DNA from 4 places in the Lentibacillus cibarius genome. Region 3 is predicted to be linked to each of the others. Evidence: riboswitches for the same ligand, from Rfam matches in the RefSeq annotation. Region 3 holds a riboswitch; each other region holds the start of a gene.
The links. Region 3 has a riboswitch for thiamine pyrophosphate ahead of thiT (energy-coupled thiamine transporter ThiT). Riboswitches for the same ligand answer to the same signal wherever they lie in the genome.

Region 1 (7,843 bases), 2.5 Mb from region 3:
TGATTCTCTTGTACAGCGCCTCGGCTACCTACCACATGGTTGTCGCGCGGGACCATGTTATTGCTTTTCTGCGCCGTATTGACCACTCCATGATTTTTGTTCTGATTGCTGGAACTTATACACCATTATGTTTAATCAGCTTAAGCGGTATATCCGGGTGGATACTTTTTACGGTTATATCCGGCATCGCCTGTGCTGGTGTAACCTTTAAATTGGTATGGTTTCATGCACCGAGGTGGCTATCAACTGCTTTGTATGTAGGGATGGGTTGGGTCGCTATTTTCTACACCCCTAAACTTGCGCCAATTATAGGTAGTAGTGGTATGCTGATGCTCGTTCTTGGTGGGGTTTTTTACACCATTGGCGCCTTCATATACTGGCGAAAACCAGCCTTCCTCTCATTTAAACATATGGGATTTCACGAGATTTTTCATATATTTATTTTGGTCGGCAGTTTGTTTCACTTTATCTGTATATATAGTTACGTGCTTTAAAGTGATGTGAATGGAGTTGAATCAAAACCTTGTGCATAACTACAGGGGTTTGATTCAACTTTCTATACCAAGCAATATGGACTCGAGCACATAACAGTTCATTCCAGGAATTCCGCTACATTCGTATCAATCAGTTGCATTTCCGCATCACTTAAGTCAAACGCACTCGCTGTCATTTGATCAATTTCCTCGTTCAACTGATTTTCTTTTTCAACCAATCTATTCATCACACTTTTTCTATTTTCATAATACGCCAGCCAGCCTGACTTTTCGGTAAGGGACATATACTTCCATTTGCTAAGCTGCTCCAGCCACTCTTCTGCATTCCATTTATAAAACGTTTGGAATGAAGCGGGCAATCGATCTATTTTAAGTTCATGTCGGATCACTTGTTCCATTGTGTGCAAAGCTTTGCCTTTATCATACTTAACTTGCAACATTTGAGCGACTGCTTCCGATATGTGTTTCTGCTCTTGTTCTGAAATATCCGGAACAGGAAACATTTTCAAATCCTTCACCTTAAACTGTGGAAATGTTTTTCGCTGGAATTTATCGAACTTGTTGATAAACCAGAACGTTGTGATTTTTGAATTCAGCACACCCAACAAAAATAGCGGATCTTTTTGGAAATTTATAATATTGTTAGCGTTGCGGTCATTCAAGACTTCCTCTTCCGTGTAGACAGCGTTGATTGCATACGTTGACCTGGAAGGAATTTGCCTTACTAAAATTCTTGACGATGTGAAAATTTCTTCTTTCCGTCTGGCAGCCAGATGGGGGCCATATCGAAGCCAGCTGCCACCCCAGTCGATATAATAACGGCAAACATCGCGCCCCTCAAGGTACATCCAATACGTTTCATCAACTTGATCATCACTGTGATATACCCTATTCTCCTTCATTTCCTTTGTCTGGACCGGATTACCCTTACCAACTTCATAAGCCACCAGGCCCGATTTCACGGTCGCAACAGCGCCTAAATTCAGCCCTGTTTCTTCTATCTTTCTCATCACATTAAAGGCTTGTTTGTTTTTCATGAGCGAAATATTAATGATACTTTGCTCATCTACTAATTGTTCTGGACGTACTTCAGCGACAATCTCGACATTTTCACCAGCGTATTCTCCGAGTTTGACGGTTGTCGGCGCTGTTTTTTGGAAAATAATGAAACACGTATCGACATCTGCCTGTGCAAATATCCGGTCGTATATATTGATAATTTTCAAGTTGCCGGTGTGTTCCAGAAGAAAACGCCGCATTTTCTTAAACGAATCAATCGTCAAACACGTGTTAGGCACAATGAAAGCAAACCAGCCACCTTCTTTGAGCAAATGGTACGAACGTTCAATGAATAATAAATAGGTATTTATTTGGTATTCTACTAAATCATAATGGTTGTTAAAATAAGCTTTTTCGGCCGCTGTAAATCCTTTATTCCTTGCAAACACATACGGCGGATTGCCAATAATGACATCAAATCCACCAGCATCCATTATCCCCGGGAATTCTTTATCCCATTGAAATGCCTTATTCGTAACATCCGGGTTATCAATAATCGAATTCCCTGTTTTCAAGTTATCATCAAGTAACGTCAATTCCTCGCGTTTATTCGCGGTTTTCAGCCACAACGACAATTTTGATATTTCGACGGTTTCTTCATTCAAATCAACACCGAACAAGTTATTGGTCAAAATATAACGGTTAATATCGACTAATTCCGCTTGACCATCCTGCATTTCTTCCAGTTTTTTGTTAATTTTGTCCCTTTCTAAAGTGAGAGTGTCCAATGCCATATGGAGGAACGCACCACTCCCCACCGCCGGGTCCAATATTTTAATAGAACGCAGCTGCTGTTGTAATTGACGGTAAAACGCAATGTGTTTCTCTACGGGCAACAACTTTTTCCTACGTTTATCCGGTTGGGGTTTATGAAATTTTGAAAAGTCCTCTCCCGTTAAATTCGGTAGTGCATCCGCATGAAATTCCCGTTTTCTGTCATTAATCCAGCTGCCTAACGTCTCCTCTAGCAGCAATTTCGTAACACCCGGCGACGTGTAAAATATCCCGTCTTTCTTCCGTTTCCCTTGCTCCGAGTCAAATGTTTCATTAAGGATATCCGATTTTATTTTTTCAATATCATTGATTGATTGTTCAAAAATATGTCCAAGTATGTTCACATTAAGCTCTACGGAATAATCATAATTGGTTATCCTTTCAAACAACGGAAATATATCATCTTGGATAACTAAACCATCCAATATAATATCCTCTTTAAACAAACCACCATTAAAACGATTAATATTCATATCAGGGTTTCCTTTATCAATCGAAAGGAATAACTCTTTTAGCTGATTCCATATCTTGGTGTCACGCTTTTCAAATGAATGCTTGGACATTTGAACAACGTTTCGGAGAACATTTCTCGGCAGTAAATCGGCATCTTCACAGAAGCAAACAAATATAAACCGATCGAGGATTTTCAACGTCTTTTCAAAAATCACTAACTTATCTAATCCGCTGTTCTGATCCCGCAAATGTTTAAACAATTCCTTCCGTACATGCCGGTAATCCTGATAAAAAACTTTAAGCATTTCTTCTTCCTCTAAATGGCTGAGCTGACGCTTTTTATATTTATGATTAAATATGGCGTTATACATCGGTTCACCCGCTTTTATGTCTAAATTCACTTAGTATTATAGCACAGCGATTTGAACAGTTTATCCGATAGACTCATTTTGACATACAAAAAAGAATCATGTATAGTGTTCAATGTACGAACGTTTAAAACATTTCATTGTATAATATTCGTTTTTAGGGGAGATATTTATGGAAAATGTATTTGACTATGAAGATGTGCAGCTGGTTCCAGCAAAATGCATCGTAAACAGCCGATCCGAATGTGACACGTCCATTACCTTGGGCGGACATACGTTTAAACTTCCTGTTGTTCCAGCAAACATGCAAACGATTATCGACGAAAATATAGCCAATAAGCTTGCTGATGGCGGATATTTCTATGTCATGCACCGGTTTGAACCAGAGAAGCGTTGGGGTTTCATTAAAGACATGCATTCACGTGGACTTATCGCATCAATCAGTGTTGGTGTCAAAGATGAAGAGTATTCATTTATCCAACAGTTAGCCCATGAGCAGCTTATACCAGAATACATTACGATTGATATCGCACACGGGCATGCGAATTCAGTAATAAAAATGATTCAGCATATTAAAGAACACTTGCCCGATAGTTTTGTGATTGCGGGAAATGTCGGCACCCCTGAGGCAGTACGAGAATTGGAGCATGCTGGTGCGGATGCCACTAAAGTTGGTATCGGACCCGGAAAAGTCTGTACTACAAAACTAAAAACGGGCTTCGGAACCGGCGGCTGGCAATTAGCAGCATTAAAATGGTGTGCCAAGGCAGCAAGTAAACCAATCATTGCTGATGGAGGTATTCGTACCCATGGGGATATTGCTAAATCGATTAGGTTCGGTGCGTCGATGGTCATGATTGGTTCACTTTTTGCCGGACACGAGGAATCACCAGGGGAAACGATTGAAAAAGACGGAAAGTGGTATAAAGAGTACTTTGGATCAGCTTCTGAATTTCAAAAAGGCGAAAAGAAAAACGTAGAAGGCAAAAAAATGTATGTGGAGCACAAAGGCTCCTTAAATGATACGCTTAAAGAAATGGAGCAAGATTTGCAATCATCTATTTCTTATGCGGGGGGCAGTCAACTTGAAGCTATCCGTCATGTCGATTATGTGGTCGTGAAGAATTCCATTTTTAATGGGGATCAGGTTTATTAATGACCGCATATGCATTAAAATTCCCCATTTTTAATAAACAGTATTTGACAGTTATCTCTTCATATGTTTTCATTGAATTTAACTGAATAATAAAACGAAAACACTAGGGGAGCATTTTTCTGCTGAGAAAGGTAAGACTTGACCCTTTGAACCTGATCTAGTTCATACTAGCGTAGGGAAGTGGATACGAATGTGCGTAAAACTTTGCCATTTGAATCAATCATACGCTTACCGGTCATACATGATTAGGCGTGCTCCCTCTTAGTGAAATAAGAGAGGAGTTTTTATTATGGCACAGAAATTCAGTAATCGTATTTTTAATCGGGTTAAACCTTTATGGCATACTTATCTGGAGCACCCCTTTGTCAAAGGTATAGGGGAAGGAACGCTCGATGTGGAAAAGTTTAAACACTATATGAAACAAGACTACATTTATTTAGTTGAGTATTCGCGCATCTTTGCCATCGGAGCAGCGAAAGCGCATAACTTAAAAACGATGACCACATTTGCAAACCTCCTGCATGGAACCATGAATGTTGAAATGGATTTACACCGGGAATACGCATCGACATTCGGTATTTCAAATGATGAATTGGAAGCAACCGAACCATCCGCAACTGTGACAGCCTATACAAGCTATATGCTGAATAAAGCACAAAGTGGCGGTGTCGAAAATGCAATCGCAGCTGTTCTGGCATGCGCATGGAGTTATAACTTCATCGGGAAAGAGCTTGCCACATGGCCCAATGCCACAGAACATGAGCTTTATGGCAATTGGGTACAAATGTATTCATCTGAGGAATTTTCCAAGCTTGCCAATGACTGTATCGAATTAATCAATGAAATTGCTGAAGGAAAACCAGAACACGAATTAAAAGAATTAGAGGAGATTGTGGTAAAGACAAGTTACTTTGAATATATGTTTTGGGATATGGCTGAAAATAAATCCACTTGGCCTGTCAAATCAACTGTCTAAAAATAAAGGTTCAAGCTAAATTCGTCACGTTCTATGCCAACCGCTAGCACTAATACGTCGGGACTGGACGTGACTTATCATTTATTTTATACTTCTTATCCTATAAAATCAGGAAACTTCTCCCCCAGGTTGTCTGATTGTCAACAATGGGGGACGTTTTTTGTTCGTACCAGCTTTAACTAAGGAACATAAAAAACTTCGGCACGCACATAACCCTATAGCTAGTGCCGAAGTTTTTTGCTAATATATTCCAAAAGTTTACTTTTAACCGTATACAAAAGACAGTATCATTGACAACAATTTGAAATAATTGTATGATGCGCACGTAACTAAAAGTTTCCCGTGGTAAACATTAAAGTTTATGTTAATTGAAGAACCTTAAATCCTGAACAAAGAAGGGGGAAATATCCCATTATGATTGATTATTTCCTAGATCTAAATCCAATTGCACAAGCAACATTTGCAACCCTTTTTACATGGGGCATGACAGCTTTAGGTGCTGCTCTCGTTTTTACAACAAAGGGCTTCAATCAACGTTTTATGGATAGTATGCTGGGCTTTGCCGGTGGAGTGATGATTGCTGCAAGCTTCTGGTCATTGCTTTCACCGGCATTGGAAAAGGCTGAAGGTGGGCCATTGCCAGCGTGGATTCCGGCCGCAATAGGCTTTTTGCTAGGCGGTATCTTCCTTTGGGCAGCAGATAAATTACTCCCTCACCTTCATCCGGGATTAGCCATGGATGAGGCTGAAGGGATCCATCCGGACAGAAAAAGACGGAGTACGCTTCTAGTTTTGGCAATTACCCTGCATAACATTCCGGAAGGGCTTGCTGTTGGTGTAGCTTTCGGTGCAATAGCCGCTGATTTGCCGACAGCTTCACTTGGTGGTGCCATTGCACTGGCTATCGGTATTGGAATCCAGAACTTTCCAGAAGGCCTTGCCGTTTCTATGCCACTTCGGCGTGAAGGAATGTCTCGTGGAAAAAGTTTTATGTACGGGCAGGCATCCGGAGTTGTTGAGCCAATTGCCGGAATTATCGGGGCACTCGCCGTCACCATTATGCAACCATTATTGCCATATGCATTAAGCTTCGCTGCAGGTGCGATGATTTTCGTTGTGGCCGAAGAAGTTATCCCTGGGTCACAGGAAAATGGGAATAAAGACCTTGCCTCAATGAGTATCATGTTCGGTTTTGCCGTTATGATGATTCTCGACGTCGCATTGGGATAGCGGGATACGAGATAGTCTCCCGTTTCTCACTCCCCGAATTGCGTCCTATCATTAGCCTGAATCAGGCGAACAAAATGACTCATGATCAGCGCAGTCAACCCCCAAATAACATTCCCATTGTACTGATAAAAAAGTTCTTCCCTACTACGGGCGTTCCAGTTGTAGTTTTTTCCTCCTTGAATAAGTTCGAAGGGAAAATCCTTTTCAGGCATGGGCTGGTATGCCACTTTGTATCTTGCAGGTTTAGTTTCTAGAAAGAATGACAGCGGTACCGTAAACACTCGCTCCACCTCTGACTGATTCGGAGTGATCTGCTCCGGCTGTTTGATGATACCCGCAAAAGGATAGACGATTCTTGTTTCGGAAATGAGGTAATCAAGCGGGAATACATCTTGGATAGCTGTCTGTTCCAATCCAAGCTCTTCCGATGTTTCCCTAATGGCGCATTGACATTCATCTAAATCACAGCTATCCATCTTACCACCAGGAAAACAGACGTCTCCCGGCTGACTGCGCATATTCATCGACCTAACCTCAAATAATATATGGGGTTGTCCCTGCTCTGTTTCTATGAGCGGGATAAGAACGCCAAATTCCCGGTATTGTTCCCGCCCAAGAATGGATGGCTTATGGTCTTTAAGCTTTGCGATGATAGCCGACGTATCCAACGCACACACCTCCGTTATTACATTTTTGCTTTTTGCTTATGATATAACTCTTTATTGAAAAAAGGGACAAGTGTGCTTAGCTTAAAATCCTTATCCTTTTCTGAAGCTTATCAATTCAAGCCTTGTCTTATGGTGTTGACGTTTTTATTATAGGGACATCTATAATGATATACTGTCCGATGTTATTACCGAATGAAACACGGGGGGAGCTTTAATGGAAGTATGGGAAGCTGCGTATGTTGCGGGAATAATAGGCGGGGAAGGAAAGCTGCGTCAGGATGGTCGCCTAGAATATTTGCATTAAAATACTTTTAAATCATAGAGCGTTTTATCGTTTAAAGGTACTTTTTCTAATATTTAATAAAACATTTCTACGATAAAATAAAGCGTGAAACTTCCAAATGGAATTTTATGGTTCTCTGTCAAATGTGGTGGTGTGATTTTCACTCCACCATCTCTTTTTACTTCCTAGGCTTTGGGGCATTTTATGCCAAAGCCCTTCTAACCTCTTGTCGCCACAGTATTTTCTTTTTCAAGCGTTTAAAATCTTTAATTCCATATGACATACGTTTGGCCACTTTAATCGTGTTGTTTACACCTTCAATATATCCGTTATTGAACGGGTACATAAAGGACTGTAGAATTTCCTGCCTCCAGCGTTTAAA
Region 2 (7,843 bases), 2.9 Mb from region 3:
GTTTGTAGCGATGACGGCAATCGGTGCAAATATCACATCAATTGCACCATTTATGGTTGTTGGTGGTGTACCGATAACGTTACAGACATTTTTTGCGGTGCTCGCAGGTATAGTGCTGGGTAGCAGACTCGGAGCATTTTCCATGTTTGTTTACATGATGCTCGGGCTTGTAGGTGCACCTATATTTGCACAATTCAAAGGAGGAGCTGCGGTTTTCTTTACGCCGACATTTGGTTTCATTTTGTCTTTTATTCTAGTAGCTTATGTTGCCGGAAAATTGATTGAAAAGAAAAGGAGTCTGCCAATGTACATAACTGCAGCACTGATTGGTTTGGCAATTAATTATGTTTTTGGGACTAACTGGATGTATGCGGCGTATATTCTCTGGTTTGATGCACCGGAGGGGTTCACATACGGACTAGCCTGGGCATGGATGATGGTGCCATTACCGAAAGATATTATTCTTTCAATTGGCGCAGGACTTTTCGCATACAGACTTAGAAAATCAGGAATCGGGGTTCAACGTTTTCAAAAAGAGAATGCAGCGTAAACGGGGAGGAGATGCATATATGGAATACAGTAAACTGGCAAAAGGTGTTTTGGACGGATATGAACTGACGGATGAAGAAGCAATGGGCATACTGAAATGCCCTGATGATGATATCTTGCAATTGTTAAACGGTGCATATCAGATTCGTAAACACTATTATGGAAACAAAGTAAAACTGAATATGATTATTAATACAAAATCCGGAAATTGTTCGGAAAACTGCGGATACTGCGCACAGTCAAGAGACTCTACTGCACCAATTGAAAAGTATCGGATGCTGGACAAGAATTCGATTATAAGAGGTGCTGAGAAAGCACAGCAGATGCGCTCCGGTACTTACTGTATTGTGGCGAGCGGTAAAGGGCCGACTGATCGGGAACTGAATCATGTGGCTGAGGCAGTCGAAGAAATCAAATCCAAATACGATCTGACAATCTGTGCCTGTCTTGGCATATTGAAACCCGGGCAGGCTGATAAGCTAAAATATGCGGGTGTCAGCCGCTACAATCATAATATCAATACTTCAGAAAATCATCATGATGCGATTACAACAAGTCATACGTATCAGGATCGGGTTCGGACCGTGAATCAAGCAAAGCAAGCAGGTATGTCACCATGTTCGGGTGTTATTGTTGGAATGAAAGAAACAAAGGAAGACGTTGTGGAAATGGCTAAGGCACTCAAAGAGCTGGATGCAGATTCTATACCCGTAAACTTTCTGCACGCGATTGACGGAACCATGCTAGAAGGAACTGACGAATTAAATCCGGTATATTGTTTGAAGGTGCTTGCTATGTTTCGTTATGTTAATCCGACAAAAGAGATACGTATTTCGGGTGGCAGAGAGGTTAATTTAAAAAGTCTTCAGCCATTGGGATTGTATGCAGCAAACTCAATTTTTATCGGTGATTATTTGACAACCCTTGGCCGGGAAGATACGGAAGACCACCAGATGCTGCGCGATCTTGGATTTGAGCCGGATTTCATATATGATGAAGCGAATATTTGAGTTGAATCGTCTGGAAAATTTTCTATATCATGTCTTGTGTTGCAGGGAATTTTGTGATTTTTGATGACCATAACCATAAGCTTTTGTTTTCATTGACGAACGTCAAAAATATGTATGATAAATTTTATAATGACGCTGTCACTATTTCTATTGGTGGAAAACGTTCCTGACTCAAATGAAACGTGGTCACACAATTTCGGTAAAGATCAGGCATTTTCTAATACGTTAATAAGGTTCTCGTATGAATAAAAGCGGTTTATCTTTCAAGGGAGCATCGACTTATTGATATGGAAGAATTGAGCCACAAGAAGTGCTGATAATTAAATGAAATTGGCTTTAGTTGGAACGCTGTAGGTGGTGAAAGTCGTAAGTGCGATTGAAGTGCGGGAGAAGCTAGCGATAACTTCAAGGTCTTACCTATCACTATAGTGAAGCGCACCCAAAAGTTGTGCGACAAATACAACTTTCTGGGGTGCGCTTCAATACTATATGCCACAGGGGTGGTGAACCATTCGGTTTTTAGAATGCCGGAATAGAAGCTTCGCCTTCACGAGAATTTAAAAACTTGCGAACGTCTTCGCTCGTCATCGCGTCAGCTAACTGTTGGATCAATTCTGAGTCCGCATTATCTTCACGCGCGACTAATGTAATTGCGAATTTATTATCTTCTTTTTCTGTAATGAGCGCATCGTCAGCCGGAGTTAAATCTAAGTTACCAGCGTGTGTCGGGTTAACGATAACGCCATCAAAATCTTCATACAAACGAGTTAAAGCAGTAATACCTGCTTGTTCAAAACTATAGTTGTGTGAGTTTTCTTTAATATCCTCTAATTTGTACTGTCCGCTATCTGTTTCTTTCAATTCAATTAAATTATGTGAAGCTAACAGGCGAAGGGAACGGTCAATGTTAGACGGATCATTTGCAATACCAATCGTTGCGTCATCAGGAAACTCTTCCACGCTAGCGTATTCTTGTGCATAAAGGCCGAAATTAGCATAATAAATTGGCTGAACCTCTGTTAAATTAGCGTCTGAGTTTTGGTTGAACTGATTCATAAATGGGACGTGTTGTGAGAAGTTCGCATCAACCTCTTCGTTTGCTAGCGCTTCGTTTGGTTGAATATAGTCACCCATTTCAACAATCTCTACTTCAATATTGTCTTCGGCGAGATTTTCCTGTGCAATTTCTACAACGTCTAACATAGGTGATTCAACGACAGCAACTCTTACTGTTTGCTCTTTATCCTCGCCATTATTATTGTCATCACTTGATTTTTCTGCCTTCTCACTGTTGTTGCTGCCGCTACATGCGACTAGCACAGATATTAGGACGACCATCATGATTATAATCCATTTTTTCATCAATAATCTCCCCTTATCGTTTGTCTATTTTTCTTGCTAATGTAATGCCGGCATATTGAATGAGTTGCACAAATATCACCATAATAATGATGATATAAATCATCAAATCAGTTCGAAATTGTTGGTAACCATAACGGATGGCAAAGTCACCGATACCACCACCACCGACAACACCCATGATCGTCGAGTAAGAAATAAAACTAATCGTCGATGTCGTCATGCTTAAGACGAGTGCTGAGCGTGCTTCAACGTACAAAAATTTGAAAATAATATCTTTAACTGACGCGCCCATCGAAACAGCCGCTTCCATCACGCCTTTAGGGACATCGAGAAGCGATTGCTCTGCCAGACGAGAATAGTGCGCGATTGCAATAACGGTCATCGGGACGATCGCAGCTGCTGTACCAATCGCCGTTCCAATAATAAAACGCGTGAACGGAATTAAAAAGATAACGAGTAACAAGAATGGAAACGAACGAATAATGTTCACGATTAAGTTCAAGGATGAAAAAACAAATTGATTTTCAAGCAATTGCCCTTTGCGACACAGGAATAAAAAGGTGCCAATTGGAAGCCCGATTAACAATGCCGCTAGTATTGAAGAACCAACCATAATAAATGTCTCGCCAATTGACACCCAAATCTCAGTTTGATAATCAACTAATATATCAGGCATTGTTGACGTCACCACCTGATTTCAAACGTTTGACAAAACCTTCGGCGCTATGTTCAATTTTATGTACTCCTGTCGGATCGATATTAATTTCTTCGTAGATGCGACCATCTGCCATAACCGTCACTCGTTCACAGACACTTTTGATTACTTCCATTTCGTGGGTAACAATGACAATGGTGACACCAAATTCTTGATTGATTCGCTTTAATACTTCGAGCACTTCCGCTGTTGTATTCGGGTCAAGTGATGACGTTGGTTCATCACATAACAACACTTGAGGCTGGTTGACAATCGCTCGCGCAATAGCGACGCGTTGCTTTTGCCCTCCGCTTAGCTGCCCCGGGTACTGATCTTTTAACGTATCGAGACCCACAAAACGCAAACTCTTCATTACTTGTTCTGTCCGGTTTGTTTTCGGAACTTTAGCTAATTCTAGCGGCACGACGACATTGTCGAAAACCGTTTTATTGCCGACTAAATGATACCCTTGGAAGATCATAGCTAACGACTGACGTATGTGACGAATTCGCTTACCTTTTAAATGGTTCAGCGTTTCACCATTTATGATAACTTCTCCTTCATCAGGCTGCTCTAATAAGTTCATCATTCGCAGTAACGTTGATTTCCCTGCACCACTCGCGCCAATAATACCATGAATTTCGCCCGACTTAATACTTAACGATACCGATTGAATTGCTTCAAACGAGCCGAACCATTTGCTGACATTATATATAGTAATCATAAAAAACCCCCTTCCCTTAAATGAAAGGTGATTCAGAACCTGTTTATTATAACTTATATTCACGTAGCTGTCATTAACTAACAAATTCTAAAAGACTAAAACCTCACATTTGCTGAAAACAGCATATTGTGTTGAGAATATGCACTTGGAACTGCCGTTAATATTGTAAATAAATACCTATCATAAACTAACGAATAGAATAGATATGAATTAAAGTAATTCTTTAAAAAACATATTTGAGTAATCCTTGACAAATATATTGAACATAGTATGATACAAGTAAATAAACGAATAAAACCACTAGGGGAGCTTTCAAGGTGATCAATTCACCATAGAGCTGAGATTAAAGTATGACTTTAAGACCCTTAGAACCTGATCTGGATCATACCAGCGGAGGGAAGTGGCGTTTAGTTGCAAACAATACATATGTATTATTTTCAATTAAAACCACTTTCTCTGTAATAAGAAGGTGGTTTTTTATTTTTATTTATAAATTTAGGGAGGGGGGGAAGAAATGAAATTTTCAGGGGAAGTACGTCAAGCTGTAGATGAAATTAGGGCAGCAAGTTTTCATCATTCATTTATTAGTGGAGGAGATGACATAGCTGAAAAAAGTTTCAGAAGATGATAGAGAACGAATAAAGAGCATTTTATCTTATGAGTTATCATTTTGGAATATGGCTTACAAACAAGAAGTATGGTCCATTAGGTGGAAAAGACTAGAGGAGGAGAAAAATACATGGCAAAAGGATTGAAATTAACGTATATTCTAGTAACGATTGTGATTGCTATTGCATTTGGAATTGTTTATATCTTATGGGGCCCGCTATATTATACATTAACCCCTATTGGTCTGCACCTTGATCAGTTCGTTTATGGAATGTGGTTTATCGCAGCACCTGTCGTCTATTTAATCATTCGAAAGCCAGGAGTTGCGTTATTGGCAGAGATTGCTGCTGCGTCTGGTGAGTTTTTACTCGGATCACCTTGGGGATTGACGGTTCTATTATATGGAGTGGTTCAAGGATTATTTGCAGAACTCGTGTTTATGGCATTTCGCTATAAACGATTTGATTTATCAATAGCTGTATTAGCAGGTCTCTCTTCATGTATAGGTTCCGTTATTATGGATAGTTTTTATGGAGAAATTTTAGCCCTGTCGACTTGGAACTTAATCTTGTATTTAGTTGCTCGATCTATCGGTTCACTGTTCTTTGCTGGTATTTTAGCTTATTATCTTGTCAAAGCACTTGAAACGACAGGAGTTACGAATCTTGTTCGTCCGGCATCCAGAGAAGATTATGATGCATTGGATGTGGATGAAAGATAAGGATGATAAAGATGGAACAAATGACACGTGTTGAGAATTTAAGACTGAAATTTCCTGGTGACGAATCGCTCTTATTTAAGGATTTATCCGTTTCGTTTCAAAAAGGTGAAAAGGTTCTTTTGTTAGGACCTTCTGGCTGTGGTAAATCAACGCTTTTGCAGCTGTTAAGCGGACTCATTCCAAATTCTTATGAAGTACCGTTAAAAGCTGACAAACTAGAGCGCCCTTCATCATGGGGGTATGTTTTTCAGGATCCAGACAGCCAGTTTTGCATGCCGTATGTCGATGAAGAGATTGCTTTTGTCCTTGAAAATCTCCGAATACCAAGGGAGAAAATGCAGAAGCGAATTAATCGGCAGCTTAAGGAGGTTTCATTGGAGTTGCAGGACATTCATACACCCATAGCATCTTTATCAGGAGGCATGAAACAGCGGCTTGCTATTGCATCCGTTCTTACTCTTAATCCAGACGTTTTATTTTTAGATGAGCCAACAGCGATGCTTGATCCAGTTGGAACGAAGGATATATGGGATGTTATAAAAAATGTTAGTGAAAATAAGACTGTACTTGTCGTCGAACATAAAATTGATCATGTGCTGGAATTTATTGACCGGATTATCCTATTTAACGAAAATGGAGAGATTATTGCTGATGGACCAAAGGATATGATTTTCTCTAATTATAAACAGGAGATGAAAAGACAGGGAATTTGGTTTCCGGGCGTCTGGGATGATTATCTTGCAGAACATCCCGTTCAGCGTGAAGTAAGTGTCAACAATAATAACCTTTTAAGATTACAACAATTTAAAGGCTATCGAAACAAGGAAATTAAAATCTCCGTTGATGAACAACAGGTTTCTGGCGGTGAGTGGATTGTCATTCGTGGGGATAATGGCGCTGGGAAGAGTACATTTTTGCATGCGCTGATGCAGTTCATAAAAACGACGGGAAAATACGAATTAATGGGAATACCAATTAAAAAAGTAAAAAATTTACATGAACAAATGACATTTGTGTTTCAAAATCCAGAACTTCAATTTGTAGCGAATTCTGTTTATGAAGAAATTGCTTATTCGTTGCGAATAGACAATACCGATCCACATCTAATTGAACAGCGTGTCGCTGAACTTCTTCATGTTTTTCGACTAGCTAATCATCAGGATAAAAATCCTTTTCAGCTATCGATGGGACAAAAGCGCCGGTTAAGTGTTGCTGCATCAATAATTAAGGAGCAGCAGATTATTCTATTGGATGAACCGACATTTGGACAGGATTCCAGAAATACATTTGCTTTATTGGAATGGATTGAACAATATCGCCGTCAAGGTACAACCTTTATAATGGTTACCCATGACGAACAAATATCCAAGTATTTCGCTACAAGAATTTGGACGGTAGAAAACGGTAAAGTAATGAAAGATGAACAATCTGAACGCCAGAACAAAACGGAATTCAAAAAGTCCAGTCTTGAAGCAGGCGTGGTTCTTTAAAAGGAGGAGTCAGATGACTTTATTGGGAAAGGAAACATGGCTCCATCGTGTGAATCCCAGTTTAAAACTTTTGGTTGTATGTATACTCTGCATTGCCGTCTTATTTATTGATAATCTAAATTATATGATGAATCTAAGTGTTGGTTTTCTCATTCTATTTTTATTGTTTACTGGTTATCCGCTTAAATTTATTTTGCTTTTAGTCGTTCCGTTCTGTTTCATTTTTATATCAACATCATCAGCCATGGTAATGTTTGGACAAGGGGAGACGACATGGTTTAAGTGGGGACTTGTTCATATAACAGAAGAGAGCTTTTTTACGGGATTACTAGTTGATTTTCGTGCTCTTATCTTTGCAATGATGGGTCTAACCTTTGCATTAACAACAAAACCAGTGAATTTATTCTATTCGTTAATGCAGCAAGCAAAATTAAAGCCGAAATATGCGTATAGTTTTATGGCTGCATTACGACTAATCACGATTATGAAGGAAGAATTTCAAACCATTCGATATGCCATGAAAGTTCGAGGTGTTAAAAAACAAAAAGGTCTCAAGTCCATCTTTTTTAAGATAAAATCCTATGCTGTCCCGCTTTTATCAGGTAGTATTCGACGCGCCCATCGGATTGCAGTAGCGATGGAGGCGAAGCAATTTTCTGATGATAAGAACCGTACCTACTACTA
Region 3 (7,843 bases):
CCGGCTTATTTTTGTGGGGATCCGGCACGCTTGTCCAAAATGACTGGAACGGTGTTACGTTTTCCTTGCCGATTGTAGCGGTTGGATTGCTCATCCTTTTGGTTATGTCGTTTAAGATGGACACGCTTACGCTTGGCGATGATGTAGCTGTGGCACTCGGGCAAAATGTCAATCTCGTTAAATTTATTTCGATAACTGCTGCTGTTCTGCTCACCTCAGTTACGGTTAGTGTTGCTGGTCCGATAGGTTTTGTCGGACTTGTTGCACCGCACATTATCAAACTGATCGGCTACCGTAAACATTTACCATTAATCATTGCGTCATTTATTTGGGGTGGGAATGTCTTATTACTTGCTGATGTGCTGGCACGAGTGATTGATCCGTCTTTTTCCGAACTGCCTGTCGGTGCAATCACCGCACTTATCGGTGCCCCGTGGCTAATCTATTTAGTGCTGCGCATGAAGCGGTCGACATATGGGGACGAGAACACATCGGTTATTGCCGGAAAAGCTTCAGTACACGCACCGCTTAAGGCTGTGATTCCGATTTTAATCTTCGTGATAGCGGTGACGGTGTTTGTTAGTTTGGCGTCGGGGAATTACGGGTTTGAGCCTGTCTTATTATGGAATACATTTTTCGGGGATGCGAATGATTTCATGCTCGGTCTCGTTATGGATTTGCGCTTGCCTCGTGCACTTGTCGCCTTGATTAGCGGCATGGTGCTCGCTGTCAGTGGACTCGTTTTCCAAGGTGTCTTGCGTAACCCACTGGCAGACCCATCCGTCATTGGCATCACTTCCGGGGCCGGGGTTGGTGCGCTTTTGACCATGTATGTGTTTGGTGTGTCAGCTGCTTGGATACCTGTTGGTGCCATGATTGGTTCGCTTGTCTTTTTCATCGCGGTCATGGTGCTGGCCATCCGGGCACAGTTCCAGCCGACGATTCTGGCGTTACTCGGGATAGGCATTTCCGCGTTCGGGTCAGCCATTATTCAGATTCTTGTTGTACAGGCAGATTTGGGTGTAGCATCTGCACTAACCTGGCTGTCAGGAACCACCTATGCGAGAGGTTGGGCGGAACTTGTCCGTTTCCTGATTTGGCCTGTTCTCATTTTGTTCCCGCTGTTAATGATCAGGATCCGTGTTCTTGATACACTGTCCTTAGGCGATGATACCGCAAAAGGGCTTGGTCTGCGGGTGATGTCCGCCCGATTCCAGCTGGCGTTAATAGCAACCCTCCTGGCAGCATTCAGTGTAGCGGCAGTCGGTTCCATCGGGTTTATTGGTTTAATTGCCCCGCACTTGTCCCGTCTGTTGGTCGGGCCGGCGAACCAGCGTTTGTTGCCGGTGACGATGCTTGTCGGTGGAGCAATGCTGGTCGTTGCCGATGTATTAAGCCGCACACTGCTTGCACCAAGTGAAATTCCGTCCGGCATACTGGTAGCGATTATTGGTGCACCGTACTTTCTCTGGCTGATGCGCAAACGGGCCTAAGGAAAAGCTGGATATGACAGGAAAAGGGGTAGCGTATCGTGAAAGATTTGAGTATTATTCCGTGTGGGCGCAAGAAAATTTGGACTAACCATCCGGAATATGGTGCGGTGCCAGCTAAAGATGCCTATATTGGCACCTTGCATAACCGTTGCCGGCAATATGCGGAATACTTTACAGATGGATGGGTAGTTCTATCGGCCAAGCATGGGTTTTTGTTTCCGGATGAGCTGGTTGACGGGCCGTATGATGTGACGTTTGGCCAGAAGAATGCTGATATCATTACGATTGACAAACTGCAGGAACAGGTGATGGCGAAACGGCTGGATCAATTCGACAGGCTGATTGTGCTTACCGGTAAAAAATATAACCCTATCATCAAGGACGTTTTTCATAGCCGTGTGCCACAGCTATTTCCGCTTCAGGCCTATACTGGCATCGGTTACATGCTGCAGGCACTGAAGCAATCGGTTGCAACAGGTATACCGATTCATTGACAAGAGGAGAAGACAGATCATGACCAGATTATTATTAATCATACTTATATTATTTGCCTATATTTTATATGCCGCGTTTAAGCATAAAGCAACGTGGCGACAATTAACGGTCCTTCAGCTCGTAGGCGTACTACTGACGTTTATTGCTGTTACCGGATCCGGAGCGATCATCCTTTACTATGGTGTGCGCTCGTTGGTGGCATTGATCGACAACGGCTTCATCCGCATCATTATTCAATTTGTTACGGCAATTATTGTTGTCATTGTTGGAACAGTCGTTTTTAATAAAGCTGTTCACAAAATAACGAACGGTATACTGCCGATGGAGCGAAAGCGTAAATAAAAATAGGAATTATCCCGTATGACTTAAGCACGCTGCAAGATATACCAGAGTAAAAATGTGTTGATACACGAAGCGGAATGTATACGGGCTGCGGGTAAGGTACAACCAGCTTCACATCAAATGACAACGTTCAAGGAGAACGCTCCACAAAAAATTGACGCACTTTTTGTGAAAAAAGTTTGTCAATCCCACGAGACTAGGTTATAATAGTATTAGCAAAAAAAGCATAGATGAAAGCCTTTAGGGGGAGCCAAATGGCTGAGAGTGAACAGATTTATGTTCAGACCCTTTGAACCTGTTAGTTAGTACTAGCGTAGGGATAGTGGCTTTTTTGATGGAATAGAAAGCAATGTGAGCGGATTTCCCCATCAGGAAGCTTCCCCTTGGCATTGCTTTTTTTGCGTGGAAAAATTTGGTGGATACATGCGTTTCCGCCAGTAAAGGGGAGGATTTTCATGGGTTCGAAACGTACATTGTTTATGATTGAGGTGGCTATTTTCACAGCACTGGCACTAATGCTTGACATCATTCCGTTTTTATCGATTAAGCTCTGGGCACAAGGTGGTTCTATTTCATTGGCGATGATACCCATATTTATTGTTGCCTTTCGCTGGGGGCTAAAGGGCGGTTTACTTTCCGGTTTTTTATGGGGAATGCTGCAAGTTGCGTTGGGAACGGCTTATGTGCTGCATCCGCTTCAAGGTTTCATCGACTATGCTTTAGCCTTTACTGTCATCGGTTTTGCCGGTATTTTTGCAAAACGGATTCAGGAAGCTGTTCAAGACGGAAATACGAAGACATACCTGACCTATATTACATCCGGGGTGTTTTTAGGAAGTATGCTGCGGTTTGCAGCCCATTACGTGGCAGGTGTTGTGTTCTTTAAATCAGCCGTGGACGGTCAATCGGTATGGTTGTATTCTTTATTATACAATATATCTTATATTATCCCATCACTGATTATTAGTGCCTTTGTGGTCTTTTTCTTATTCCACAAACAGCCTAAAACATTAGTACTTGCTGCATAGCAATGCTGACCGCTCACACGTGGAACAAAGGCGCAAGCGCACTTGCAAGCTAAGAACGCGATGTCCTGTACGTCGGATTCGGACGTGGCTTTACTTTGTCAGTAAAAATTTAATTGCTCATTTATTACTCGATGAAAAACTAGCCTTTTCGTATACAAGGGGCTAGTTTTTTATGTATAGTTGAACAAAAGGGGGGGATTCCATGCGTGAATTGATCGGTTCGTGCCAATCATGCGGTACAAATGTTTATTGTGAAAATGGGTTTTTCGACGGTGTTCAAGAAAATGGCCAACTGCTGTGCAATGATTGCGCCGAAGAAACGAGTGAATCAGAAGCGTAATGAACTTAAGAAATCCCCGAAGATTACTTTGACTTCCGCATGCTAATTCTGCACCGCTTTTTTTCCTTGTGCATAGGCTGTAGCACAGTTAGGAAAGGAAGTGGTGCATTTGGAGTTAACCTTATCCCACGGTCTATACGGTCTTTTTACACTGATTATCATCTTGACTATGATATTCCGTAGAGGGGTTGTCCTGCCGTCATTGCTTGGAACCTTCATTATTGCCTGGGTCTATAAAGGGAATCTTGTTGAAGGGTTTACGGCAATATTCAATGCGAATCTTGTGGCAGCGAAAGAATTGTTCAATATCTTCTTGATTATTACCTTCATGATGGCGTTATTGCATTCGTTACGAGACCTTGGCGCTGATCGGCGAATGATTCAGCCGATTCAAAAGCTGATGGTCAACGGTCATGTTTCCTTCTTTATATTGACTGTGGCAACGTATGTCATTAGTTTATTCTTTTGGCCGACCCCTGCTGTTCCGCTTATTTGCGCTTTGCTGGTGCCGGCAGCCATTCGCTCCGGACTACCAGCAATGACCGCGGCTGTGGCTGTTGCGCTGGCCGGACAGGGGATGGCGCTGTCGTCGGACTATATCGTTCAAGTGGCTCCAAATGTTTCAGCAACATCAGCAGGTATTGATACGGGAGTGGTTGCTGATAAGGCGCTTGTTTTATCATTAATCGCTGGTGGTGTTGCGATTGGATTGGCGTATCTTTTATACCGGAAGACTATCCGCCCGAAAGACAGTGAGCTGAATGAAATAGAAATGAATCAGATGCAAACGGCAAAGGAATCGGAAAATAAAACCAAATCAACCCATTTGAATACGTGGAGCAGGTTGTTTGCTGTCGTTGTCCCGGTATCCCTGTTGGCTGTTGTTGTTTATATGATGTTCACCAAACTCAACGCTGGAAGGATGTCTGGGTTTGAAGGTGGTGACGGCGCAGCATTTGTTGGTGGTGTGGCGGTGATCCTGCTGCTCTTATCAACGGTGGCGTTCGGCCGTGAAAATGCGCTGGATTATATTACGAACCATATCACAGAAGGCTTCGTGTTCGCGTTTAAGGCTATGGGACCGGTTATTCCGATTGCAGGATTCTTTTTCCTCGGTAGTTCTGATTTCTCTGGAAATATTCTTGGGATTGACGGAGAAGCACCAGGGTTGTTGTTCGATCTAGTGAAATCAACACAGGAATTTCTTCCGCAAAATGCACTCCTTGCTGCATTTAGCGTGCTGATTATTGGCATTATTACAGGTCTTGATGGATCTGGTTTTTCCGGCTTGCCACTGACAGGTGCTTTAGCATCATCACTGCAAAACGGTGCCATTGATGTTGGAACACTTGCTGCAATTGGACAATTGGGATCGATTTGGACTGGTGGCGGGACCATTGTTGCCTGGTCATCACTGATTGCCATTGCTGGTTTCTGTGGTGTTTCTGTGATGGATTTAGTTCGGAAAAACTTTGTACCGGTCATTTGTGGTTTGCTCCTGTCCACAGTTGCTGCCTTGATTATTTTTTAGCTGGTAGCTGCCATGTTAAATATTGGATAAAAATGGATATAGGAGAGATTTATCGAATCAATTGAACCTTCTATTTAAAGGCGGTGTTCGCTCTAAGACGAGGCGAATGCCGAGTTTTTCTAAACGACGACTTAAAATGAACTGCACGAAAAAACATGGCCTGAACGCAGGATTCAAGTTTCAATGGCATCAATTGATTCAAAATAGCAAGGGGGTTTATTAAGCTCCCTTGCTATTTTTCTACGTTGGTAAAGTGATGAGTGCCGGATGCGGCGGGAAACGTTACAAATTTAAAAAAAACGACATATTCCCCCATTATAATAAATAAACATAAAACATCGAGTAGTGCAGCGTCTATAAATCGTAAGTAAGAACTGTTTCATTATTTGTACCACCTTCCGAATCGTTGTTTACGCATGACTACCTGTCGCCACCAGCGTATAAGGAGGTTGTGGTGAAAATGGAATTCATCAGGAAAAAAAGGGGAAAATTTTTTGCACCCAAATAACTACCGGCGTGGCAATATACAACCGCAAATTAGTGTCCGTGTTGATGAGAAATAGGAACGCAATGACTATATTTTTCCGGGAAGTCAGGTGAAGCGAAATAGCTGAAAAACTATCAAATGTAAAGCGCAAGGAGGTCCACGCGGAGACAATCCGCCAGCATAATTTGGAAGAAGTAGCAACGGCGGTCAGCGAAAATAAGGAAGCTATCCTGAAGGGGATCGATTTACTGGAATCTTTAAACCAAAGCGAAACACTTGATATGTTGACTGCGCTCGTTAAACATCGGGAAGACGCACTGGCGAATGTCATGCGCGAGCTGAATAAGCCGGAATATGCCGCACCAGTGGAAAATATAACTAAACTCTTTCAAATAGCGGGAAAACTGGACGTGGATGAAACGCGATATGTTGCCGATCGGATGAACCACGCGGTCAAGGAAGCTGCCGCATCGGAGGCTACCGGTAAAACGTCGTATATGGATCTATTGAAAGCATTGAAAGATCCGGAAATTAACCGAAGTATCACCATGATGCTGCAGTTTTTGCGCGGGATGGGGAAAGCGTAAAAATCTAGTTGATTACATGTATCTACTTGAAATCCTGGCTGTGAATGACCACTGTCAGGATTTTTAATTTCAAAAAGATGATATGGAAGAGTGACAACGCTTTAGCAGCCGACATCAACGGAATAGCAGTTAACATCGACGCATTAGCGTCCGACATCAACGGAATAGCAGTCAACATCGACGGAATAGCGATCAACATCAACGGAATAGCGGCCGACATCAACGGAATAGCGGTCAACATCGACGGAATCGCGGCCACAATCAACGGAATAGCAGTCAACATCAACGCATTAGCGTCCGACATCAACGGAATAGCAGTCAACATCGACGGAATAGCAGTCAACATCAACGCATTAGCGACCGACATCAACGGAATAGCAGTCAACATCAACGCATTAGCGTCCACAATCAACGGAATAGCGGCCAACATCAACGCATTAGCAGCCGACATCAACGGAATAGCATTCAACATCGACGGAATAGCGGCCAACATCAACGCATTAGCGTCCGACATCAACGGAATAGCGATCAACATCAACGCATTAGTGTCCGACATCAACGGAATAGCGGCAACCTCCCCCCGGAGTACGCGAAGATCCATAAATGTGACACTATATTCAAAAGGTTTACATTTATCTGTTTTCGCAGTAAAATCAAGTTGTATTAGAAAGCGCTTTATCATATATTGTATTAGCGTTTTGAAAATTAAGATGGAAAAGGGGGAGGAATGGATGAGTGGTATTTTGGCAGCAGTGATCGGGCTGGTGGTTTTTGCGCTTGGTTATCGGTATTATTCAAAGTTAGTTGCGGAGAAAATTTTTCGGCTCGATCCTAACTATGTCACACCAGCACACAAGTATGAGGATGGGGTCGACTTTGTACCGACAAACAAATTTGTTCTATGGGGGCATCATTTCACATCTGTTGCAGGTGCGGCACCGATTCTTGGACCGGCCATTGCTGTTTATTGGGGCTGGTTGCCGGCATTGTTGTGGGTTGTCTTGGGAACTGTTTTTGCTGCGGGTGTTCATGACTTTGGTACGCTCGTTCTGTCCGTCCGCAATAAAGGACAATCTATTGGTACATTGGCGGATAAATTAATCGGTCAGCGGGCAAAGATGTTGTTTTTATTTATTATTCTCATTCTTGTGCTAATGGTGAACGCTGTATTTGCGTGGGTAATTGCTAATCTATTTGTTTCTTATCCGGCTAGTGTTCTTCCGGTGTTTATCCAGATTCCGCTGGCAATTTGGATTGGTCATGCTGTTTATAAACGGAAGACAAAGATGCTTGGTCCGTCACTTGCGGCACTCGCTGTGATGTATCTGTTCGCTATTATTTCCAGTAAATGGGGACTTTTGCAGATTGATTTGGTTCAGTATATGGGCGGAGAAGGAAGTACCGGCCTATTCGGTATGGGGGCTGTCAATTCCGCGTTTCTTATCTGGATTGTCATTTTGATGGCTTACGTCTATATTGCGTCTACTATCCCGGTCTGGAAGCTGTTGCAGCCGCGTGATTTCATTAATTCACATCAGCT
Region 4 (7,843 bases), 110 kb from region 3:
ATCTTCTAGTCCCAGGGAGGCAGCCACACGAAGCGAACAGCACCCACACTGTTCGCTTTTTTACTATCTAGATAATGGTAGATTTGGTTGCTGTGGACAGCTGAGGTTCCAAATCAGCCATGTCCAGCTTCGACGCGCTAGTGCAGGCGCCCGCACAGGATGTCGCGGTTTTAGCCTGCCGGTACTGAAGGCGTATCGCAATTTCAAAAGCAGATATCAACCGGTGTGCGGCAAACATCAACGCTTTAGCAACGGATATCAACGGTTCACGGCGCAACATCGACGCTTTAGCTGCAATTATCAACGCTTCACGGCGCAACATCAACGCTTTAGCTGCAATTATCAACGCTTTACGGGGAATCATCGACACATCTTCCCATTCAAAAGTGGTTTTCTTTTTCAAGGACGTGACGTTTTTAGCCTTCGAGGACGCTTGCGTTTCTTCATCTGGAAACAAACGCATTGTCGCGGATCCAAAAGCGCCATGGATAGTCTTTTGCCTCCCCGGCGTTTCCAATCCCGATCCGTGGACCAGCAGCAATTTCTGAAACATCCACACTTCTCCCCGGAGCAATCCACAGCGGACGCTGATTAAGTGCATGTCCATAATCATCCATCGTGATGCCGAGCGCTTTCGTTAATTTGCCGGGGCCATTCGTCCATTCTTTTTTCTTTTTCGCTTTGGGCCGCCGTGGTTCCATTAATTCCTGGCCAATATACGGCTCCACACCGCGAATCAATACAGCTTCCGGCGCGTCAATCTGGCCGCTCACAACATTAAAGAGACAGTGCGTATGCATCGAATACGTATATGTATAACCAGCCTCACCGAACATGATTTCCGTTCGTTTCGTGCGACGGTGATTAAAACTATGGGCTGCACGATCACCAGGCCCAATGTAGCCTTCCGTTTCCACAATCAAACCGCCGGCAACCCCCTCCTTTGTTTCCTTCAGCAGCAATTTTCCTAGCAGTGACTGCGCCAGTTGGAGGGTCGGCTGGTGATAAAATGATAAGTGTAATGGCTCCGGTAAGTGGCACATGGTATATCCTCCTTCTCCCGATCATTCTCATCATTTCCAGGACAAAACATTATATACTTTAACCATAACAAATCCCCACCTGTACAGATGGGGATTGTTTCACGTTGGTATAGCGGCACATCGCTATGCCACGTATACTTATTGTCGCACGGCCATTCTGCTGGAAAGCCACGTTTCTTTCGTATAGGACATTTCCCAGAATGCAAGCTCGTATTCTTTGGCAATAACAAATTGTTCTTTCATGGCTTCTCTTTCCTGTTCACTGGCCTCTTCCGCCAGTGCATCCAGCAGATCAATCATTTCCTGGGTCGAAGTTTGAAACCATTCGCTTGCATACATTTGAATCCAATTTTGATAGATTTCTTCCTGCGGTACCGCGTTCTGATAAACCTGGCCAATGTCCGCATACAGCCAATAACAAGGAAGTACCGCAGCAATCGTCTGCCCGAGGCTGCCTGAGAGAGCAGCCCGGTACAAGTGAGATGTATACCCGTATGCCGTCGGGGCTGGTTTAAACTGCGCCATATCCTCCTTCGTAATGTTCAGAACGCGTGCATGTTCCTCATGAACCGTCAATTCAGCCTGTGCCGTCATCTTCGCTTTATCCGCAAGTAACGCCGTCGTCTCGAAATCCCTTGCCTGCGCGGCTGCCATCGCATGCACTTTCCCGTAATGCTTCAAATAGTAAATGTCCTGGAGAATATAATACTTAAACGTCTCCAGTGGCAAATCACCATTTGCAATTCCCGTAACAAACGGATGATGCAGACTCATCTCCCAGCTTTGTTTCGTTGCCTCTCGCAGTGTTTCTGAAAATTTCATTAAAAAATCCTCCTCTTTTACTGTTTCCGACAGATTGAGGAGGGGAAGGTTCGCTGCTTACGTCCATTTATGGAAAGAAACCATTTTTCATAAACATAGACAAGCGACGATACCACTTCCCTCCGCTGGTATGAACCAGATCAGGTTGTAAGGGTTCTAAAGTATCACTTTAATCTCAGCCCTTCTAAAAGGGCACCCCTAGCGGAAACATTTATTATTTTCAAAATCATCTTACCAATCTTAAGTGAGAAAGTCAACTAAGTAATGGTCTACGTGGTTCGGGGGCGTCAATAATTTTGTGTAAATGACCCTATTCCTGTAGAAGGTTAGCCATTGTTTTTCAAAGTTTCAAGATTAGGTGGCTGCTCTAAGCCACAGCGGCAGCTGCTTGTCCTTGACCCTGCGCCTCTTCTTCGTGATTCGCTGTGTTGGGTTCAGGGACCCGGCCAGCGAGAACGTAGAAGAGATCGGTCGTGGTACGCTCGGTGTGCGGATGGAGCCCCTTGAGGGCTTTATTTTGCCCAGCCGCCATGTACACACCACCACGACCGCAAGCAGGGTCAAGGATGGCGGTGTTAAGCCTGATTTTCCAGCGCTTCAAACATCTGCAGTAGTTCGGGCTTCGCCTTTCCAAATCCTTTGTGGCACCGCATACCGAATTTATGGTTGTAATCCAAAAATTGGGTTACCAGAAAACGTTCCAGGGCATCCTCGTTGGGAAATTGTTCTTTGCGTTTGACGTAGCGTTTGATTTCCTTGTTAAATCCTTCGATGAGATTTGTGGTATAAATACTGGAACGGATGGATACCGGGAAATCATAGAACGTTAATAAGCGATCCTGTCTCATCACTGCGTCGACAGCGCGAGGATACGTTTTGTGCCATTTATTTTGAAATTGGTCCAGGGCACTAAGAGCTTGCTGGCGGTCCTCAGCTTCGTAAATAGCCTTGAAATCATCCAGAATAGCCGCACGATCTTTCACACGAACTTTGTTAGCGATATTGCGGGAAACATGGACACAGCACACCTGATGTTTGGCTTTTGGGTAGACACGATGCAAGGCATCTGTCATGCCGTTCAAGCCGTCCGAAATAAAGAGAAGGACATGTTCAACACCGCGTTCAGATAAGTGCTGTACCAACTCCTCCCACACATTGGCGGATTCCGTTGGGGCAATGGTAAAGTCCAGTACTTCTTTGCCGCCATCTTCTGCAATGCCAATGGCAATATAGACCGATTCTTTTTCAACGCTTTGACGACGAATCGGGATCTGGGTGGCATCCAGATAAATGCACACATAACGTCGCTCCAGGGTTCGCTCATGGAATGCCTGAACATCTTCTGACACAAGCTGTGTCAGATTTGAAACGGTCTGTTTGGAATAATGTTGACCATACATTTTTTCGATCAAATCAGCAATTTCATCCGTCGTTATGCCCTTTTCGTACAAATGGATTACAAATTGTTCCAGCGTGTCGTTAGAACGTTTATAAGGCGCCAGCGTTTGTTGCTGAAAGGAACCGTTGCGGTCTCTGGGAATATGCAGCTCAAGGCTGCCGTATTCCGTTTTGAACGTTCGGTCATAGAACCCGTTACGGGAATTACCGGAGTTAACGCCGGCCTGCTCATAAGGCTCATAGTCCAGGAAAGCCGTTAATTCGTGTTTTAAAAGCTGATTGATGGCTGTTTCCAAGTGATGGCGAAAAATTTCTTCAATATCCTGCTTTTGGGCTAGTCCTTCTAGCAAATCTGTAGTAAGATGACTCATAGGGAAGACCTCCTGTGGGTTTTGTGTGCTAACTCTATTCTACAGGAAAAGGTCTTCCTTTTTCTATGACCATCGTTTAGGTATATTCATTTACACAAACTATTTTACGCTCTCCGTGGTTCAATTTAAGAGTACAAAAAAGTAATTTAAAATACTTGTTATAGAAATCATCTTAATATTTTCTTCGGTATCTATTTTAAAAAAACTTCTAATCAATTTTTTACTGTCGAACTTCACTTGTGATTGCTTTTTTAGAGTTCCTGTCACAGATTACCTCTTACTTCTTCTGTTCCCCTGGAAACTTTTGTACGTTTTACAGTCCCATGCGTTCAACAATGCAGTCACATTAATCATCTCTTTTCACCTAGAATACTATAATTTTCGCATTAAATAACATTGAAAATAACAAGGATTTAGCAGATAAGTATGGCAGTTGGTATGTTATTTCATTATGCAAATGAAACTTAAGATTGTCATAACAATAAAAAAAGGATGCTAAACCACTTGTGATTTGCATCGCAATAAATTTGTTATTTTATATTCTCTTTGCTAAAACTGAATGGCTGTTTGAGTCAGCCCTGTGCAGCTGCAATTACTCCTTATAAATAATCCCTTCTTAACGCCTCTGCTGATCGTGGTGAAATATAAGCTGGTGCGACATCATAAACTGTTTTGGCACCAAATTGATTTTCCTGGCTCATTCGATGGGCAGCTCTTGCATATGCGACTAACACACTGGACGTAAATTCAGGGTTGCTGTCTAATGTGAGCGAGAACTCGTAAATTTGTTTGTTAGCTTCTCCTGTATTGCCACTTCGAATCACAAAGCCACCGTGTGGTGCCTTAGAATGGTCACGTTCCAATTCTTCCTCGGAAATAAAATTCACTTCTGTGTCATAATCGGCGAAATAGTTCGGCATGGTTTTGATTTCATTTTCGATTGCTGCTTTGTCCGCATCCTTTTCAGCGACAACATAGCAAACACGGCGATGTTTCCCCGATTTGGTTAATTCCGGGTTGGCACCGCTGCGTACTTGTTCAATTGCTTCCTCGGATGGAATGGTATATTGGACACCATTTTTCACACCGTTAACTCTTCTTACCGCATCAGAGTGTCCCTGGCTGAGTCCTTTTCCCCAAAATGAATAGTTTTCTCCGTTAGGTAAAATCGCATCAGCCATTACGCGGTTTAGAGAGAACAAGCCCGGATCCCAGCCTGTTGAGATAATAGCAGTTGTATGATGTTTTGTTGCAACTTCATTGACCATTTGATAAAACTCGGGAATTTTTGCATGCGTATCATAACTGTCCACTGTGTTAAACATGCTTGCAAAGTATGGGGTTTGTTCGGGTAAATCTGTTGCCGATCCACCACAAAGCAGCATTACATCAATGTCATTTTGGTAATTGCCTGCGTTATCAATATGTACAGCTTTAGCATCAGGATCATCAAGTTTCAATGCTTCCGGATCCCTTCTGGTGAAAACGGCAACTAATTCCAGGTCTTCAGTTGCTTTAATGGCTTTTACTGCGCCTTTTCCCAGATTACCATAACCGACGACTCCCAATTTAATTTTGTTGCTCATGTGTATCTCTCCTTTTTAAAGTGACTGTCTAAGAAACAATGGTTCAAGGTGCCTTTTATTATAAATGAATGCGACGTCTATTGAAACTATTTTATATGATCGCTACATTTGTGCCATGTGAAAGCACCTACAAATACTTTACGATTTTTTTTACGGTTATTTATACGACTTTATAATAAAATTGTACTCCCAAAACTGAACGACTAAGTAATGGTCCCCTCTCTCCTTTTCAGACCCATCTCAACACAAAATGTCACAAAAAAGACAAAACTTTTTTCATTACCATGACACTTTTTGACTTCTTTTTTCGATTATAGGAGTAGAAGCGTTCTATCCAAAATCATAAAGGAGTAATCACATGGACAAAAAACTGACATTTGAGGAGATTTTTCAGCAAAACGAGCGGCGAATTCATTATCAGATTCACAAAATGAACATCCGTGACCCGCATCATGACTTTTTTCAGGAGGGGTTAGTCGCACTTTGGAATGCGTTTGAAACGTATCAACCGGACAAGGGGCCCATGGCAACGTACTTCAACTATATCATCCGAAACCGTCTGATTGATCGTATGCGGCATGATACCAGACAACATGAGATTCTTCAGCAAACCGTTCACGAGCAACACACACAATACACTGACGGCAATTACCACCGAGGCACGGAGGGCGCCCGTCCCATAGCGGCCAATCACCAACTCCAGCTGGCTGATTCCAATCTTTGGAAAAATCTTCAGTCCCAACTGACGGACAAGCAATGGAAATGGGTCTATTACGCTATTATCCAAGAAATGTCCTATAAAACAATCGCCGAACAGGAAAACACAACTGTTGACGCGGTGAAAAATTGGGGGCGGCAAGTGAAGAAGAAATTAAAGGACCCGCATTTTCGTCACATGTTGTCGCTGGATGATAAGGACATTTAACACATACGTAAAAATATAAAGGAGCATTCATATGAACTACTTAAAAGAATTAAACGCTTTTTACCAGCAAATAATTTTCAATCCACTGTCCGGATCGGCTGTCGCACTTTGGAACACATTAATGCATTTCAATAATCTATCCGGATGGCAAAAAACGTTCTCCGTTCCTGTTTCCATTATTGAGTTAAAATCCGGTATCAAAGGCTCGTCGTTTAAACGCGCACGCGATGAGCTGCAAGAAAAAGGCTACATCCGCGTAACATCACGGAGCGGAAGGCAGGCCGCTGTCTATCAAATGATTTCACAAATTAAACCAATGTGCCAAGTTAATAGTTTCATGGACGTAGAAACGGATGCGAAACAAGACACAATCCCTGCTTCTGAAACCCAATGGCAGACGCAGCCGTCCCAAGCAGAGCAATCAGCACATTTTACTCATGACTCATTGGAACAGCCCGTCAACGAACCTATCGAGAACCAAGCAGCACACCAAATGAACGAAGATAATATGAACCACAATACGAACCAACGTGCAGCCCACACGACCAAAGATAGCCTGGTCCACAATGTGAAGGACAATATGGACCACAACACGGACCACAGTACCACTAACAGTACAAAAGTCAGTGCGCACCACAACAAGAACCACTATACGGCAGACAACATGGTCCACTATGCGGAGGACAACGTGGACCACAACACGGACCACAATGCGGACCCATTAGTTAAACAATACATAAACAAAAATAAAATAAAACATAAAACAAAACAAACAACAACGACAACTGATGCCATCCGGTTTTACCAGGATTATTTTGGCATGGCTAGTTCTTACACTGCCGATGATATCTGCCATTGGATCAACGACATCGGTGAACCGCTTGTACTTGAGGCCATGCAACGTGCCTTGGACCAACAAAAGCCCAGATGGCAATATGTAAAAGGCATTCTAAAAGCCTGGTCCAAAAAAGGTATTACGACCGTTGAACAGGTAGCTGCGAATGAAGCTGCCTTCCGTAACCGCCAACTGCAGCAACAGCATCAACGTCCCTCGACTGCCGGCAGTGAAGTTATACCCGGCTGGTTTCAGAAACGAAAACAAAAGCAGGAACGTAACAGACAACAAAAACAGCAGCAGACAGCAACGTCGCATGCGGTCGGTTCCCCAGAATGGGAGGAGTGCGAGCGTTTATTAGTCAAATATTCAAAAAAGCATACCAACAGCAAGGTGCTTGTGTAGGGCAGTGAATGTTTGGATTGTGCTGTATGAAAAAACAACGAACCAGTTATCCCTAACAGCACCTCCATCCTTTGGCATTGGCTGCTAGTTGGGCGTGCAATAGGAAATCTGGGTGCATACTACAAAAAGGATTCGTACGTCAAAAACGTGCCTGTCATCGTGCGAACTATTTTACCGCAACAACGCTTCAGACAATCAGCCGACTAGCTGCAGATGGTGTATATTTAGACATAGGACTACGAAGAACAAGCAAACAGGGCGGTTGTTGTATGATTACCCTTGTACAAAAGTGTCAACCAACCCGCTTGTTCCCCTGCCCTAAAATAATTTAACGCATCATCCCATAAGTCACGTTACAATTGAAAGTTAGGGTTCGTGTCCAACGCCCATTCATGAATTTCCCAGTTTCTTGCGCCATTTACAATATAGGGGTCCTGTTTCAGATAGGATATAGCTTC

Region 1: another riboswitch for thiamine pyrophosphate. It lies ahead of tenA (thiaminase II); the one in region 3 lies ahead of thiT (energy-coupled thiamine transporter ThiT).
Region 2: another riboswitch for thiamine pyrophosphate. It lies ahead of FFL34_RS01435 (ECF transporter S component); the one in region 3 lies ahead of thiT (energy-coupled thiamine transporter ThiT).
Region 4: another riboswitch for thiamine pyrophosphate. It lies ahead of tenA (thiaminase II); the one in region 3 lies ahead of thiT (energy-coupled thiamine transporter ThiT).

Annotation. Positions count from the first base shown of each region.
Region 1 is NZ_VCIA01000001.1:711,093-718,935, forward strand. It holds gene trhA (PAQR family membrane homeostasis protein TrhA) at 1-494, shown strand, start outside; gene FFL34_RS03605 (Eco57I restriction-modification methylase domain-containing protein) at 593-3,151, opposite strand; gene guaC (GMP reductase) at 3,321-4,304, shown strand; TPP riboswitch at 4,400-4,500, shown strand; gene tenA (thiaminase II) at 4,594-5,280, shown strand; gene FFL34_RS03620 (ZIP family metal transporter) at 5,695-6,510, shown strand; gene FFL34_RS03625 (NUDIX hydrolase) at 6,537-7,178, opposite strand; gene FFL34_RS03630 (ISL3 family transposase) at 7,664-7,843, opposite strand, start outside.
Region 2 is NZ_VCIA01000001.1:283,023-290,865, reverse strand. It holds gene FFL34_RS01460 (biotin transporter BioY) at 1-550, shown strand, start outside; gene bioB (biotin synthase BioB) at 570-1,559, shown strand; gene FFL34_RS01450 (MetQ/NlpA family ABC transporter substrate-binding protein) at 2,079-2,921, opposite strand; gene FFL34_RS01445 (methionine ABC transporter permease) at 2,935-3,597, opposite strand; gene FFL34_RS01440 (methionine ABC transporter ATP-binding protein) at 3,590-4,339, opposite strand; TPP riboswitch at 4,632-4,755, shown strand; gene FFL34_RS01435 (ECF transporter S component) at 5,079-5,669, shown strand; gene FFL34_RS01430 (ABC transporter ATP-binding protein) at 5,681-7,159, shown strand; gene FFL34_RS01425 (energy-coupling factor transporter transmembrane component T family protein) at 7,173-7,843, shown strand, end outside.
Region 3 is NZ_VCIA01000001.1:3,225,213-3,233,055, forward strand. It holds gene FFL34_RS15815 (iron ABC transporter permease) at 1-1,493, shown strand, start outside; gene FFL34_RS15820 (DUF6884 domain-containing protein) at 1,532-1,987, shown strand; gene FFL34_RS15825 (hypothetical protein) at 2,007-2,330, shown strand; TPP riboswitch at 2,564-2,667, shown strand; gene thiT (energy-coupled thiamine transporter ThiT) at 2,786-3,358, shown strand; gene FFL34_RS18375 (hypothetical protein) at 3,561-3,698, shown strand; gene FFL34_RS15835 (hypothetical protein) at 3,808-5,229, shown strand; gene FFL34_RS15840 (helical membrane plugin domain-containing protein) at 5,902-6,303, shown strand; gene FFL34_RS15845 (ribosomal eL19 family protein) at 6,326-6,904, opposite strand; gene FFL34_RS15850 (carbon starvation CstA family protein) at 7,035-7,843, shown strand, end outside.
Region 4 is NZ_VCIA01000001.1:3,113,802-3,121,644, reverse strand. It holds gene FFL34_RS15270 (hypothetical protein) at 68-463, opposite strand; gene FFL34_RS15265 (DNA-3-methyladenine glycosylase) at 444-1,043, opposite strand; gene tenA (thiaminase II) at 1,182-1,865, opposite strand; TPP riboswitch at 1,966-2,075, opposite strand; gene FFL34_RS15255 (IS256 family transposase) at 2,441-3,634, opposite strand; gene FFL34_RS15250 (diaminopimelate dehydrogenase) at 4,234-5,220, opposite strand; gene FFL34_RS15245 (sigma-70 family RNA polymerase sigma factor) at 5,579-6,145, shown strand; gene FFL34_RS15240 (DnaD domain-containing protein) at 6,177-7,385, shown strand; gene FFL34_RS15235 (YciI family protein) at 7,739-7,843, opposite strand, start outside.